DNA from 4 places in the Marmoricola sp. URHA0025 HA25 genome. Region 3 is predicted to be linked to each of the others. Evidence: predicted binding sites of a transcription regulator. Region 3 holds the regulator's gene; each other region holds the start of a gene.

Region 1 (3,691 bases), 140 kb from region 3:
GCCCGGTTCGGCTCCACCCGTCTCGGGTCGTGGTCCATCCGGACGCTGATGCCACTGGACCGGAAGGTGCTGGTGCGCAGCAACGGTCGCCGGACAGTGCTCGGACCCATCGGGGCGCCGGTCATGCTGCTCGAGACCACCGGTCGCAGGAGCGGACAGACCCGGGTGAGCCCGCTGTTGTTCGCGCGCGACGGGGACTCGGTGATCGTGGTCGGCTCGAACTTCGGCCAGGCACACCACCCCGCTTGGACGGGCAACCTCCTCGCGGACCCGCACGCGATGGCGGTGGTGCGGGGTCAGCGGATCCCGGTGGTGGCGACCCGCCTCGAGGGCGACGAGGCCGAGGCGGCGTACGGGAAGATGGTGGAGATCGCGGAGACCTACTCGGTGTACCGGGGACGCACGGACCGCGAGATCAGGATCTTCCGGCTCACGCCGGCGTCGTAGACCCGGTCACCCCGTGAGCTTCTCGATCAGGATCTCGATGGGGCTCTTGATGAGGGTCAACTGGGGCGGTCTTTGTGGCCGGGCTGGTCGTGGTCGCCCGGGTGGGTCGGGGGGTTGGCTGAGATAGGTGTGCCCGGTCGGGGTGGTGGTCTGGACGGTGTGGCGTGGGTTGGGAATGGTCTTGGCACGCCAGTCGGGGTGTTCCTTGGTGTGGTTGCAGGCTTCGCAGAGGCCTTGGCCGTTCTCGGTGCTGGTGGGTCCGCCGGCGGCGGCTGGGGTGATGTGGTCGGTGTGTCGGATGGGGGCGTCGCACCAGGGGGTGCGGCAGGTCTGGTCGCGGGCGATGAGGAGTTGGCGGCGGGGGCCGTCGAAGAGGCGGCGTCGGGTCTCGATGCCGACCAGGTCACCGGTCTTGGGGTGGGTGAAGAGTCGTCGGATCCAGGCCTTGTCGGCTTGGCGGGTGAGTTGGCGGGCCAGGGTGGCGGGGATGGGTCCGTAGCCGGTCAGGTGGGCCGGCTCCTGGTTGTGGTTGTTGTGGTCGCTGGTCAGGAGGGTGTGGTCGGTGATGATCAGCTGGATCTCGACCGGGGTGCCGACCGCGTGGGTTTGGCCGGTGATGCGTTCGACGAGGGTGTCGGCCATGATCTGGCCCCGGGTCCTGGGATCGCCTTGGGCGCGTTTGTGGTCGGCTTCGCGGGTCAGGGCTGCGTGGCAGGCGACTCCGTGGGCGACGGGCAGGAACGCGGTCAGGTAGGTCATCGTGTCCGGGGCCGGGCGGAGCCCGGTCCGCCGGTCGGCGTGGGCTCCGCGGATTCGGCGGATTGCGGAGCCGGGGTCGAGGCGGTAGCCGATCGCGCGGGCGAGGTTGGCGACCTTCCGGTCCCCGGCCGTGTGCAGTTTCCCGGCCAGCTGGTGGTCGACCCGGATCCGGTCGGCTCTGGCCAGGACGGCGGTCTCGCGGGCGATCAGGGTGGCCCGCCACTCACTGATCTGGCCTGCGGTCAGCGCCGCCAGGGTGTGGGGGAGCTCGCCGACCAGGGCCTTGGCCAGGCCGAGGTGTTGGGCGCCGCGGACCGGGGACTCCTGGCGGGCCAGGGCGATCTCGGCGGCCAGGCCACGCCCACGTTGCTCGGCCGGCACCCCGGTGGCGGCTTCACGGGCAGCACGCTGCTCGGCCAAGGTGACGCTGCACCGGGCTTGGGCTGCGGCGAGCCCGGACTTGAGCTGCTCCATCAGCCCGATGTGGTCGATCAGCTCCGCCTCGGTCAGCCCGGTGCCGGTGTGGGCGGCGAGCCGGTCCAGTGCGTCCCGCAGGTCGGCGGTGCTCGGTGCGGGCGGCAGGGCGCGGTCAGCGGTGGCTGGGTCGCCGGTGCCCGAGATCATGGCGACAGTCTATCGAACGTATGTTCGAACCGTCAATCGAATCGGCCAAGGTTCCTAGAAGTTTCTTCGCCGGGGATCGAGCGTCTTGCTGGACCGGCGGCGGTCGGGTCTCTGCCCGATCTCACCGGGTCTCGTCTGATCGCTCGCAAGCTCGCTGCTCGACCACCAAGGGCTGAGTTCCTGCCCTGTCTCACCGGGTCTCGTCTGATCGCTCGCGAGCTCGCTGCTCGACCAGCTGGGGTCCAGACTGCACCCGACCGCAGGACCCAGCCACGCGGCGTACTCCTCCTCGCTGCCAAGAACCCAGCCATCCACCGAGGCGAGGGCTCGGCCTTTCCCGGCCGGCCGCGGTCGGGTACCTGCCCGATCTCGCCGGGTCTCGTCTGATCGCTCGCAAGCTCGCTGCTCGACCAGCTGGGGTCCGGACCGCACCCGATCGCAGACCGAGCCCCGCGCCGTACTCCTCGTCGCTGCCAAGAACCCAGCCACGCAGGCCGTGAGGTCTCGTCTGATCGCTCGCGAGCTCGCTGCTCGACCACCGGGTCGGGTCCCTGCCGACTCTCACCAGGTCTCGTCTGATAGCTCGCAGGCTCGCTGCTCGACCAGCTGTGGTTGGGTCCCTGCCCCACCTCACCAGGTCTCGTCTGATAGCTCGCAGGCTCGCTGCTCGACCACCTGGGGTCCGGACCGCACCCGACCGCAAGACCGAGCCACACGGCGTAGTCCGTCGCTGCCAAGAACCCGGCCACGTACGGTAGTGAGCCGGCCGCCCCCGACTAGATCGGGGAAATCTCAGACCCGGGCGTCGAAGACGTCGGCGACCCGGGCGGCCACGTCGGCCCTGGTGCCGCTGCCGTCGAGCCGGACCAGCACACCGCGGCTGTCGTACTCCGCGAGCAGGGGGCCGGTCTCCTCGGTGTAGAGCTCGAGGCGGCGGCGGATCACGTCCTCGGTGTCGTCGGTGCGGCCGTCGGTGGCGGCGCGCAGGACGAGTCGGTCGACGAGGTCACTGCGGTCGACGTCGAGGGCGAGGACCGCGCGGAGCTCGTGGGCGGTCTCCTCGAGGATCTCGTCGAGGGCGGCGACCTGCGCCATCGTCCGGGGATATCCGTCGAGGATGAACCCTTGCCGGCAGTCGGGCCGGTCGACCCGCTCACGCAGCATGGCGGTGGTCACCGAGTCGGGCACGTACTCGCCGGCCTCCATGTACTCCCGCGCGACGCGGCCGAGTGGTGTGCCGGCGTCGACGTTCGCGCGGAAGATGTCGCCGGTCGAGATCGCCGGTACGCGGTGGTGCTCGGCGATGGCCACCGCCTGGGTGCCCTTGCCGGAACCGGGAGGCCCCATGATCAGGATGCAGGTCAACTGACTGCCCTTTCGGTGTGCGGGACGTGAGGTCGGTGGACGTGCCGGGCGGCGTGCACCCTGGCATGCGCGATCGCCTGCGGGGTCGTGTCGAAGAGGTGGTGCTCGGTCGCGAGCCGGTCGTAGACGCCGAGGCTGACCAGCACTCGCTCCTGGTGCTCGCGTACGCCGGACAGCAGCACCGTGATCCCGCGACCCTCGAGCCGCGTGACGGTGTCGGCGAGGACGGCGGCGCCGGTGGCGTCGATCGTGGTGATGCGGGACATCCGCAGGACCACCACGCGCACGTCGCTCACCTCCGACAGCTCCGGCAGGAAGTCGTGGGCGGCCGCGAAGAACAGCGGCCCGTCGAGCCGGAACACGACGATCTGCTCGTCGAGCAGCGCCTGCTCCTCGTCGCCGTGGTCCTGCCCCTCGGTCGACCCAGCGTCGAGCGGCTCCTCCTCCATCCGCGCCGACTGCGCGGTCTGCCGCAGTGCGAACCATCCGGCGACCA
Region 2 (3,691 bases), 3.3 Mb from region 3:
GACTCTCCCGGCACCTGCAGCTGCCGGTGCTCGGTCGGGTGGCGGTCCGCGACGACTCGATCGGCCCGGGCCACGGCGCGACCAACTCGGCCCAGCGGATCGCCGCGGTGTCGCGGCGATCCGAGCTGGAGGTGGAGCCCGTGGTCGGTCGCCGCGTGCTGCTCGTCGACGACCTGGTCGTGACCGGCTGGTCGATGACCCTGGCGGCGCACTGGCTGCGCAGCGAGGGCGCGACGGCGGTCCTGCCGCTCGCTCTCGGCTCGGAGACCTGAACCGCAGGCCCCTCCTCTTCGTCGTACGAGGAGGAGGCTGGGGCCATGGGTGTCGACGAGTCGTTCGCCGAGTACGTCTCGGCGCGCTGGTCGATGCTCTACCGGCTGGCCGTGCTCCTCGCCGGCGAGGCCGAGGCGGACGACCTGACCCAGGCCGGACTCGTGCGTGCGTACCTGTCCTGGGGCGAGGTGCAGGAGGCGGCCTCGGCCGACGACCGGGTGAAGCGGATCCTGGCGGCGACCGCGGTGCACGAAGGCAGCCGGCCTGGGCCCGAGGACGACCCGGCGACCTCGGCGCGGGGCCGGCTCTGGGCGACCGTCAGCGCGCTGCCGCCGCGGCAGCGCTGCGTCCTGGTCCTGCGCCACTACGAGCGCCTGCCGGACCCGGAGATCGCGGCCGCCGTGGGCACTTCCACCAGTGCGGTGACCACGGAAGCAGGTGCGCTGGAGGCAGGCATCGACATCGCCGCTCTGCGTGAGGAGCTTGCCTGGCGGGCGGAGAGCGCAGCGGTCCCGCTCCCGCCGATCGACGCACTGGTGGCCCGGGGACACCAGGCGCGCAGGAAGCGCGCGCGTCGTGCGCTACGTCGCGCGGGGATGGCGGCGGCAGTCCTGCTGCTCGGCATCGCGCTCGTCGCCGCGGTGCAGAGCTGGACCTCGGGTGGCGGTCGTTCGCCCAACGCCGCGGCCGCGACGGAGCTCCCCAGGTTCCTCTCGTCGCTCCCGCAGAGCTCCAAGCCGAAGACGCCGTACAGCGTGCGCCGGTTCCTCTACCTCCAGGGCGGCCGCGGTGTCGACCTCGACGAGCGCGCCGCCGCGATCGTGCAGACCGGGCAGTGGGTGTACGTCGCGTACCTGTCCGGCAAGATCGTCCGGGTCAACCAGAGATCGCTGCAGCTGGAGCCGGTCGTTGCCACCTCCGGCGGTCAGCTGGTCACCGACCGCCCCGGTGAGCAGGTCGCGTGGCTCGCATCGGCATCGGGGCCGGCGCTGGTCGACCTGACCGCCCTGGACCCGTCCGCGCTCTCGACCCGCGAGCAGGCGTTCCCCGCGTCGCTTCGCTGCTGCGACAACCCGTTCGAGGTGAACGGCATCACCGGCGCCGGCGAGCTGATCGCGTCCCTGCCTGCCGAGAACCGGGCCTGGGTCTGGGACACCACCGGGAGCTCCGTGCGCGAGATCAGCGGGATGGGCAACGGAGTCGTCAGCCAGGTCACCTCGCGCGGGCTGGTGGTGCACTACCCGCCGGTCCAGTACTCCGTCGGAAGGCTCGAGGACGGTGCCTTCCTCCAGGTCGCCGAGCTCGCCGCCCGGCAGGCCGACTTCAGCGACCCCCTCGGCCTCCGTGTCGTCTACGCCGACGACTCCGGCGAGATCGACGTACGTGACCTGGCTGCGCGCGGACGCTCCCGCCGCGCGACGGGGAACGTCCGGCTCCGGCTCCCGCTGCTCGCCGACGGCTTCGCGGGCGTCAGCTGGGAGGACACCAACCACGTGATCCTCGACGTCTACGACGAGTCCGCACCCGACGGAGCCCTGATCCGCTGCGACGTCCGCGACGGCACCTGCGAGGTCGCGGATGAGCTCGAGGGCCCGCACGTCCTGGGGCACTAGCAGTCGAATACTGCTGGTCGAGCAGCGAGCTTGCGAGCGATCAGACGAGACCTGGCGAGATGGGCAGGGACCCGGGCCCCAGGTGGTCGAGCAGCGAGCCTGCGAGCGATCAGACGAGACCTCACCTCCCCGCGTGGCTGGGTTCTTGGCAGCGAGGAGGAGTACGCCGCGTGGCTGGGTCCTGCGGTCCGGTGCAGACCGGACCCAGCTGGTCGAGCAGCGAGCCTGCGAGCGATCAGACGAGACCTGGTGCGGTGGGCAGGGACGCCGCCCCTGGTGGTCGAGCAGCGAGCTCGCGAGCGATCAGACGAGACCCGGCGAGATGGGGCAGAGACCCGGGCCCCAGCTGGTCGAGCAGCGAGCTTGCGAGCGATCAGACGAGACCTGGTGAGATGGGGCAGGAACTCAGCCCCTGGTGGTCGAGCAGCGAGCTTGCGAGCGATCAGACGAGACCCGGTGAGTTGGGGCAGGGACCCGACCTCGGTGGTTGAGGAGGTCGCGCAGCGACCGTCTCGAAACCTCGGCCGGCAACCAGAAATCGTCGAAGAATCCTGGCCGATCCGATTGACGGTTCGAACATACGTTCGATAGACTGCCGCCATGATCTCGGGCACCGGCGACGCAGCCACCGCTGACCGCGCCCTGCCGCCCGCACCGACCACCGCCGACCTGCAGGACGCACTGGACCGGCTCGCCGCCCACAACGGCACCGGACTGACCGAGGCGCAGCTGATCGACCACATCGGGTTGATGGAGCAGCTCAAGTCCGGGCTGGCCGCAGCCCAAGCTCGGTTGAGCGTCACCCTGGCCGAGCAGCGTGCTGCCCGTGAGGCTGCTGCCGGGATCCCGGCCGACCAACGTGGGCGTGGCCTGGCCTCCGAGATCGCCCTGGCCCGCCAGGAGTCCCCGGTCCGCGGCGCCCAACACCTCGGCCTGGCCAAGGCCCTGGTCGGCGAGCTCCCCCACACCCTGGCCGCGCTGACCGCCGGCCAGATCAGCGAGTGGCGGGCCACCCTGATCGCCCGCGAGACCGCCGTCCTGGCCAGAGCCGACCGGATCCAGGTCGACCACCAGCTGGCCGGGAAACTGCACACCGGCGGGGACCGGAAGGTCGCCAACCTCGCCCGCGCCATCGGCTACCGCCTCGACCCCGGCTCCGCAATCCGCCGAATCCGCGGAGCCCACGCCGACCGGCGGACCGGGCTCCGCCCCGCCCCGGACACGATGACCTACCTGACCGCGTTCCTGCCCGTCGCCCACGGCGTCGCCTGCCACACAGCCCTGACCCGCGAAGCCGACCACAAACGCGCCCAAGGCGACCCCCGGACCCGGGGCCAGATCATGGCCGACACCCTCGTCGAACGCATCACCGGCCAAACCACCGCGGTCGGCACCCCGGTCGAGATCCAGCTGATCATCACCGACCACACCCTCCTGACCAGCAACCACAACAACCACAACCAGGAGCCGGCCCACCTGACCGGGCACGGACCCATCCCCGCCACCCTGGCCCGCCAACTCACCCGCCAGGCCGACAAAGCCTGGATCCGACGCCTCTTCACCCACCCCAAGACCGGCGACCTGGTCGGCATCGAGACCCGACGCCGGCTCTTCGACGGCCCCCGCCGCCAACTCCTCATCGCCCGCGACCAGACCTGCCGCACCCCCTGGTGCGACGCCCCCATCCGACACACCGACCACATCACCCCAGCCGCGGCCGGCGGCCCCACCAGCACCGAGAACGGCCAAGGCCTCTGCGAAGCCTGCAACCACACCAAGGAACACCCCGACTGGCGTGCCAAGAC
Region 3 (3,691 bases):
ATCGCGACCATCGAGGTCGGCGCCGTCGTGTGCTCGCTGATCCACAGCGGGATGCCGATCTCGAGCACCACGAAGTGCATGAACAGCACGGCGGTGAGGAGGGTCGCGGCGACGTACGGGAGGTCGCGTACGACGCCGAGCCGCGGCTCGCCGTCCGCGCGGGCCGGCGCTCCGGACAGGTGCGGGAGCCGGTTGAACAGCAGGCCGGTGAGCAGCGAGGTGGCGGCGTCGAGGAGGAACACCCCGACGTAGGCCCACGGCTCGTCGATCCAGAGCGCGATCCCGCCGAGGAGCGCACCGAAGGTCATCGCGACGTTGGTGACCGCGCGCAGGTAGGCCTTGAACGGGACGCCCTGACCGCCGACCGCGATCCGCGCGATGTAGCCGTTGCGCACGGCGTTGGCCGCCATCTGCGCCGCCGCGACGAGCGAGATCGCCACGACCAGGGCCCAGAAGCTGCGGGCGATCGCCAGCCCGGCGGTGGCGATCCCGGTGAGGACGGTGAGGTCGCGCATCACTTCGCGGGGTCCGCGGGCGTCGGCCCACTGACCGCCGGGCACCTGCGCGAGGGCGCCTGCCACAGCCGCGATCGACAGGGCGATGCCGACCTGAGCGGGCTCGAGGTGGACGTGGCGGGTGAAGTACAGCGCGAAGGTGGTGAACACCGCTCCGCCGGACGCGCGGTTGACCAGCGTGCCGAGCGCCAGGACGCGCAGCGTGGAGTCGGTCGGGATCCCTCGACGCGTGAGCCGGGCGGGCGTCACGGTCTGCGAGGTCACGGCTCGAACCTACGTCCGCGCGTCGCTCGGCCGCCTCTGGTTTTCGGCCCGCTTCCGGACGCACAGCACCTTGCCAGCACGGGTTGATCGTGCGGACAGCAACCGTGGCGACGCTTGCCGGCGACAACCCACCAGGAGGGAACATGCAGAAGAAGTCAATCGCCCTGCTCGCGTCGACCGGCATCGCCGGCCTGGTCGCCGGCGGCGTCCTGATGACCGGGATGTCCGCCAATGCCGCGGACGACACCGGGTCGGCGGCGACGGGTACGTCGTCGTACGGCGGCGCCCCGGCCGGCACCGGCGCGCCGAACGGCAACACTGACCCGACCAAACCGATGAGGAGCGACGAGAAGCTGCTCACCGGGGACACCAAGGACAAGGTGACGGCGGCCGTGAAGGCGAAGTACCCCGACGCCACCTTCCAGCGGGTCGAGACCGACTCCGACGGTGTCTACGAGGCGCACCTCCTCGTGGCCGGCAAGCCGGTCACCGTCGAGGTGGACAAGTCGTTCGCGGTCACCGGCACCGAGTCGGCGCCGGCCGGCGGTGGCGACCACGACGGCGACGGCCCGGCCGCGCAGGCTGCGGCGGCCTGAGCGCACGAGTGCCCGGCGATGTCGCATCGCCGGGCACTCGTGAAGCCGGTGGTCGAGCCTGTCGAAACTCAGGTTTCGAGCCGCCGTTTGCGGGTTCGCACGCTCACCCGCAGGCTCCCTCCACCGGATCGAGCTCAGTCGAGATCAACCTCTTCGCGTCGCGACCCTGCTCGTCCCTCGCAGGGCCGCGGCTCAGACCTTGCGCAGCACGGCGGTGACCACACCCAGGATGGTGGCGTTGTCACCGTTGATCGGCTCGTAGGCGTCGTTGTGGGGGAGCAGCCACACGTGGCCGTCCTTGCGCTGCAGCGTCTTGACCGTGGCCTCACCCTCGATCAGCGCCGCGACGATCTCGCCGTTGTCCGCAGTCTGCTCCTGGCGGATGACCACGTAGTCGCCGTTGCAGATCGCCGCGTCGATCATCGAGTCGCCGGCGACCTCGAGCATGAACAGCGTGCCCTCGCCGACCAGCGTCTTGGGCAGCGGGAAGATCTCCTCGACGCGCTCCTCCGCGAGGATCGGGCCACCGGCCGCGATCCGGCCGACCAGCGGCACCTGGGTGGCCTCCGGCACGGCGTCGCCGATGCCGGTCGGGTCGAAGCCGTGCTCGTCGGCGCTGGCGATCGCGCGCCGCGCCGCCATCAGCTCGGGGATGAACACCTCGAGCGCGCGCGGCCGGTTGGGGTCGCGCTTGATGAAGCCCTTCGCCTCGAGCACCCGCAGCTGGTGGGCCACGCTGGAGGAGCTGGCCAGCCCGACCAGGTCGCCGATCTCGCGGATGCTGGGCGGGTAGCCGCGCTGCTCGATCGACTCGCGGAGCACGTTGAGGATGCGCTGCTGGCGCGGGGTGAGCCCGGTCGCGTCGGGCGGCGCGTCGGGCAGCTCGCTGACGTTGGAGCGCTTGGCTGCGGAGGGGCGGATGCGATCGGAGGCCATGGGCCGACGGTAGACCCATCGACGGCGGAGTTCAAACACATGTTCGAACGGCGTGTCGGGCGGTTCGCGGGCCCGGAAAGGGCTCCGGACGAGCCCGGGATCGGCGCTGCGTGGGTCGGCGTACGCTCACGCAGCGCCGAACGATCACGGGGTCCTGTCTTCAACCTAGACCCGGAACGGGCCCGGCCGTAAGGGCAGGGCCGGGTCAGTTTTCCGGGGGCATCCAGACGTACTGCGGCACGTTGCAGACCTCGACGAAGCCGGCGCGCTCGTAGACCGGCCGGCCGGACTCGCTGGAGTGCAGGACCGCGTGCTCGGCCCCGGCGGCGTGCGCCAGCTGCAGCAGCCGCTGTGTCACGGCGTACCCGATGCCACGGCCACGGACGTCCTCCAGGGTCGCGATGTTGTAGAGGCCCGCGGTGGTGCCGGTGAGGTACGCCGTGCCGCACGCGACCGGGCGTCCGTCGAGCGAGCCGATCACGTTGACCGCTCCCTGGAAGACGCTCATCACCTCGCTCATCGGCTCGCGCACCGACTCGGGCAGGCCGAAGCCGGTGACCATCATCGCGACGAAGGCGCGTGCGTCGGTGGTCTGCTCGATGCTCAACCCGGCGACCTCGGGGACCGGGGGAGCGGTGGTCAGGTCGGCGTACATGCCCGGGACGTCCTCGTGCTCGAGCCCGCGCTCCGTCAGCGCCGCTTCCAGCTCCGGCGACGTGTGCGACGGCGTGACCCACCACAGCCACGGCAGCCCGGCTCCGATGAACGAGTCCGCCACCTCCTCGGTCCGCCGCCGGGCGTCCGCCCCGAAGTGCGCGCCGGTGACGCAGTTGAACATCGGGAACGGCACGTCGCTGCGGATCGCGTCGACGTCCGTGTCCGGATCGCGGCGGAACATCGGGTGGTCGCCGGCGCCGGTGAAGAAGGCGAGCAGGTTGTCCTCGACCGGGGCGATGCGGGGATCGGTCATGGGGTAGTCAACCCCACCCGATCGGCCGGTGGTTGCGCTTGTCGAAACCCGCCCGAGAGCGCTCGAACATATGTTCTTGCGTTCCTCGAACGCGTGTTCTATCGTCGTACATGTGTTCGATCGAACGTCTGAGCGACCCGGCAGCGGTTCTGTCGGTGCTCGGCCGTAGAAACAGCACTGAGAAACAGCAGAGACAACCTGACTTCCCCCAGGAGAGAGACATGAGCACGCTGAGCATCTCGCCCGCCTTCGACTTCGTGAGCCCGACGCGGCGCCCGCGAGCTGCCCGGCGCACCACCGTCCGGCTCACGCAGCGCGGTCGCGTCGTGTTCGTGCTGGCGTTCCTGGCGGCCGCGTTCGTGGTGATGGTCGCCTTCGGCGGCTGGGCCACGGCGACCCACGACGCCGGC
Region 4 (3,691 bases), 860 kb from region 3:
ATCGCCCGGCTGCATCACGCGATGCAGAACTCGTTGCCCTCGGGGTCGTTCATCACGACGAAGTAGTAGGCGTCGTCCGGATCGTCGTCGCGGAACCGCTGCATCACCGACGCTCCGTGCGCCACGAGCTCGTCGACCTTGGCGTCCACCAGAGCCACCCGGTCGCGGAAGTCCAGGCTGTCGTCGCGCCTGGACGCGTAGAGGTCGAGGTGCAGTCGGTTCTTCCCGGCCTTCTCCTCCGGCACCTCCTGGAACCAGAGCGGGGGCCGCAGGCCGTCGGGGTCGAACAGCCGGTCGCCGAAGGCATCGTCGTCGCCGAGTCGGCGCCGGTAGTGCGCCCACCAGGTCGTCTCTGGCTCGGTGGGCGGCACCGGCACGTAACCGAGAGCCTGGGCCCAGAACCGCGCGAGCAGCACCGGGTCGCGCGCGTCGATGGTCAGCTGGAAGAACACCATGTGCCCACGCTAGGAGCGGGTGGGGACAACCTAGGAGGCTTGTGGGGCCCAGTTGATCTGGACGGGGCTCTTGATGAGGGTCAGCTGGGGCGGTCTTTGTGGCCGGGCTGGTCGTGGTCGGCCGGGTGGGCCGGGTGGGTCGGGGGGTTGGCTGGTGTAGGTGTGTCCGGTCGGGGTGGTGGTCTGGACGGTGTGGCGTGGGTTGGGAATGGTTTTGGCACGCCAGTCGGGGTGTTCCTTGGTGTGGTTGCAGGCTTCGCAGAGGCCTTGGCCGTTGTTGGTGCTGGTGGGGCCGCCTTGGGCGGCTGGGGTGATGTGGTCGGTGTGTCGGATGGGGGCGTCGCACCAGGGGGTGCGGCAGGTCTGGTCGCGGGCGATGAGGAGTTGGCGGCGGGGGCCGTCGAAGAGGCGGCGTCGGGTCTCGATGCCGACCAGGTCACCGGTCTTGGGGTGGGTGAAGAGGCGTCGGATCCAGGCTTTGTCGGCTTGGCGGGTGAGTTGGCGGGCCAGGGTGGCGGGGATGGGTCCGTAGCCGGTCAGGTGGGCCGGCTCCTGGTTGTGGTTGTTGTGGTCGCTGGTCAGGAGGGTGTGGTCGGTGATGATCAGCTGGATCTCGACCGGGGTGCCGACCGCGTGGGTTTGGCCGGTGATGCGTTCGACGAGGGTGTCGGCCATGATCTGGCCCCGGGTCCTGGGATCGCCTTGGGCGCGTTTGTGGTCGGCTTCGCGGGTCAGGGCTGCGTGGCAGGCGACTCCGTGGGCGACGGGCAGGAACGCGGTCAGGTAGGTCATCGTGTCCGGGGCGGGGCGGAGCCCGGTCCGCCGGTCGGCGTGGGCTCCGCGGATTCGGCGGATTGCGGAGCCGGGGTCGAGGCGGTAGCCGATCGCGCGGGCGAGGTTGGCGACCTTGCGGTCCCCGGCGGTGTGCAGTTTCCCGGCCAGTTGGTGGTCGACCTGGATCCGGTCGGCTCTGGCCAGGACGGCGGTCTCGCGGGCGATCAGGGTGGCCCGCCACTCACTGATCTGCCCGGCGGTCAACGCGGCCAGGGTGTGGGGGAGCTCGCCGACCAGGGCCTTGGCCAGGCCGAGGTGTTGGGCGCCGCGGACCGGGGACTCCTGGCGGGCCAGCGCGATCTCGGCGGCCAGGCCGCGCCCACGTTGCTCGGCCGGGATCCCGGCAGCGGCTTCACGGGCGGCACGCTGCTCGGCCAGGGTGACGCTGCACCTGGCTTGGGCCGCGGCCAGTGCGGACTTGAGCTGCTCCATCAGCCCGATGTGGTCGATCAGCTGCGCCTCGGTCAGCCCGGTGCCGTTGTGGGCGGCGAGCCGGTCCAGTGCGTCCCGCAGGTCGGCGGTGGTCGGTGCGGGCGGCAGGGCGCGGTCAGCGGTGGCTGCGTCGCCGGTGCCCGAGATCATGGCGACAGTCTATCGAACATATGTTCGAACCGTCAATCGGATCGGCCAAGTTTCTTCGCCGATTTCTGGCTGGCCGGCCGAGGTTTCGAGACGGTCGCTGCGCGACCTCCTCAACCACCGGGGTCGGGTCCCTGCACCATCTCACGGGGTCTCGTCTGATCGCGCGCGAGCTCGCTGCTCGACCAGCTGGGGTCCGGACTGCACCCGACCGCAGAACCCAGCCCGGCGGCGTACTCCTCCTCGCTGCCAAGAACCCAGCCACGCTGGGAGGTGAGGTCTCGTCTGATCGTTCGCGAGCTCGCTGCTCGACCACCAGTGGCTGGGCGCGCACCCGACCGCAGAACCCAGCCCCGCGGCGTACTCCTCCTTGCTGCCAAGAACCCAGCCACGCGGGGAGGTGAGGTCTCGTCTGATCGCTCGCGAGCTCGCTGCTCGACCACCTGGGGCTGAGTTCCTGCCCCATCTCGCCGGGTCTCGTCTGATCGCTCGCAGGCTCGCTGCTCGACCACCTGGGGCTTGGGACCGCACCCGACCGCAGAACCCAGTCACGCGGCGTACTCCTCCTCGCTGCCGAGAACCCAGCCACGCTGGGAGGTGAGGTCTCGTCTGATCGCTGCTCGACCACCTGGGGCCCGGTCCCTGCCCGCTCTCACCGGGTCTCGTCCGATCGCTCGCCCGCTCGCACGCTTGACCACCACCGCCCGCGCGGCCGTTGCCCGAAACCTAGAACACGTTCTAGTGTGCTCGCATGGAGACGGCGGCTGACGAGAACCTGCGCACGGGCACGCACAACGGGCATCTGATGGTGGCGGCGCTCAAGCGTCACCGGCAGAAGCCGGTGATGTACCTGGGCGACACCACGCTGACCGGTGGTGAGGTCGCCGCCCGGATCAGCCAGTACATCCAGGCGTTCGAGGCGCTTGCGCCGCGAACGGCCCCGACCGACGAGATGCCGCCGGGTGCGCTGCTCGCGCTGAACCGCCCGGAGGTGCTCTTCATCCTCGGCGCCGGCCAGACCCAGGGCTACCGGCGTACGTCGCTGCACCCGCTCGGCTCCGCCGACGACCACGCCTACGTCATCAACGACGCCGGCATCACGACCCTGATCATCGACCCGTACTTCGCCGAGCGGGCGCTGGCGCTGCTCGAGAAGTGCCCGGGCCTCACCCAGGTGCTCACCATCGGACCGGTGCCGGACGAGGTCGCGAAAGCGGCCGCCGACAGCGGCCGGACGACGGCCGACCTGGTTGCGACGGCCGCGACGTTCGCGCCACAGCCGCTCACAGCCAGGCTGCTCCCGCCCGACCACATCGTGTCGATCACCTACACCGGCGGCACCACCGGGAAGCCCAAGGGCGTGATCGGTACGTCGCAGGCGATGAACACCATGGCGCAGATCCAGCTCGCCGAGTGGGAGTGGCCGGAGAGCCCCCGCTTCCTGATGTGCACGCCGCTGTCGCACGCCGGCGCTGCCTTCTTCGTCCCGACGGTGATCAAGGGCGGCTGCCTGTACGTGCTGTCGAGGTTCGACCCGGCCGAGGTGCTCGAGACCATCGAGCGGGAGCGGATCACCGCGACGATGCTGGTGCCGTCGATGCTGTACGCGCTGCTCGACCACCCCGACTCCCACACCCGCGACCTGTCGTCGCTCGAGACCGTCTACTACGGCGCGTCCGCGATCAACCCGGTGCGGCTCAAGGAGGCGATCGAGCGGCTGGGGCCGATCTTCGCCCAGTACTACGGGCAGTCCGAGGCGCCGATGGTGATCAGCTACCTCGCCAAGGCCGACCACGTCCCAAGCGGCACGACGGCCGACCTCG

Evidence for each region. The regulator LexA, encoded in region 3, represses DNA repair genes until DNA is damaged. The targets are predictions, from matches to a motif close to TCGAACANNTGTTCGA.
Region 1: ACVW00_RS04305 (DUF222 domain-containing protein) is a predicted target of LexA. The motif match lies at 1,843-1,858, and genes of this name have one in related genera.
Region 2: ACVW00_RS21080 (DUF222 domain-containing protein) is a predicted target of LexA. The motif match lies at 2,459-2,474, and genes of this name have one in related genera.
Region 4: ACVW00_RS09215 (DUF222 domain-containing protein) is a predicted target of LexA. The motif match lies at 1,884-1,899, and genes of this name have one in related genera.

The regions. Positions count from the first base shown of each region.
Region 1 is NZ_JBSSCD010000001.1:888,559-892,249, forward strand. Features, by position in the region: gene ACVW00_RS04300 (nitroreductase/quinone reductase family protein) at 1-447, shown strand, start outside; gene ACVW00_RS04305 (DUF222 domain-containing protein) at 454-1,830, opposite strand; gene ACVW00_RS04310 (adenylate kinase) at 2,623-3,195, opposite strand; gene ACVW00_RS04315 (SulP family inorganic anion transporter) at 3,192-3,691, opposite strand, start outside.
Region 2 is NZ_JBSSCD010000001.1:4,288,659-4,292,349, forward strand. Features, by position in the region: gene ACVW00_RS21070 (RecQ family ATP-dependent DNA helicase) at 1-272, shown strand, start outside; gene ACVW00_RS21075 (sigma factor-like helix-turn-helix DNA-binding protein) at 318-1,886, shown strand; gene ACVW00_RS21080 (DUF222 domain-containing protein) at 2,487-3,691, shown strand, end outside.
Region 3 is NZ_JBSSCD010000001.1:1,026,821-1,030,511, forward strand. Features, by position in the region: gene ACVW00_RS04945 (MFS transporter) at 1-779, opposite strand, end outside; gene ACVW00_RS04950 (hypothetical protein) at 923-1,375, shown strand; gene lexA (transcriptional repressor LexA) at 1,568-2,311, opposite strand; gene ACVW00_RS04960 (GNAT family N-acetyltransferase) at 2,517-3,281, opposite strand; gene ACVW00_RS04965 (LysM peptidoglycan-binding domain-containing protein) at 3,503-3,691, shown strand, end outside.
Region 4 is NZ_JBSSCD010000001.1:1,884,586-1,888,276, forward strand. Features, by position in the region: gene ACVW00_RS09205 (LLM class F420-dependent oxidoreductase) at 1-1, shown strand, start outside; gene ACVW00_RS09210 (VOC family protein) at 15-455, opposite strand; gene ACVW00_RS09215 (DUF222 domain-containing protein) at 486-1,871, opposite strand; gene fadD8 (fatty-acid--CoA ligase FadD8) at 2,620-3,691, shown strand, end outside.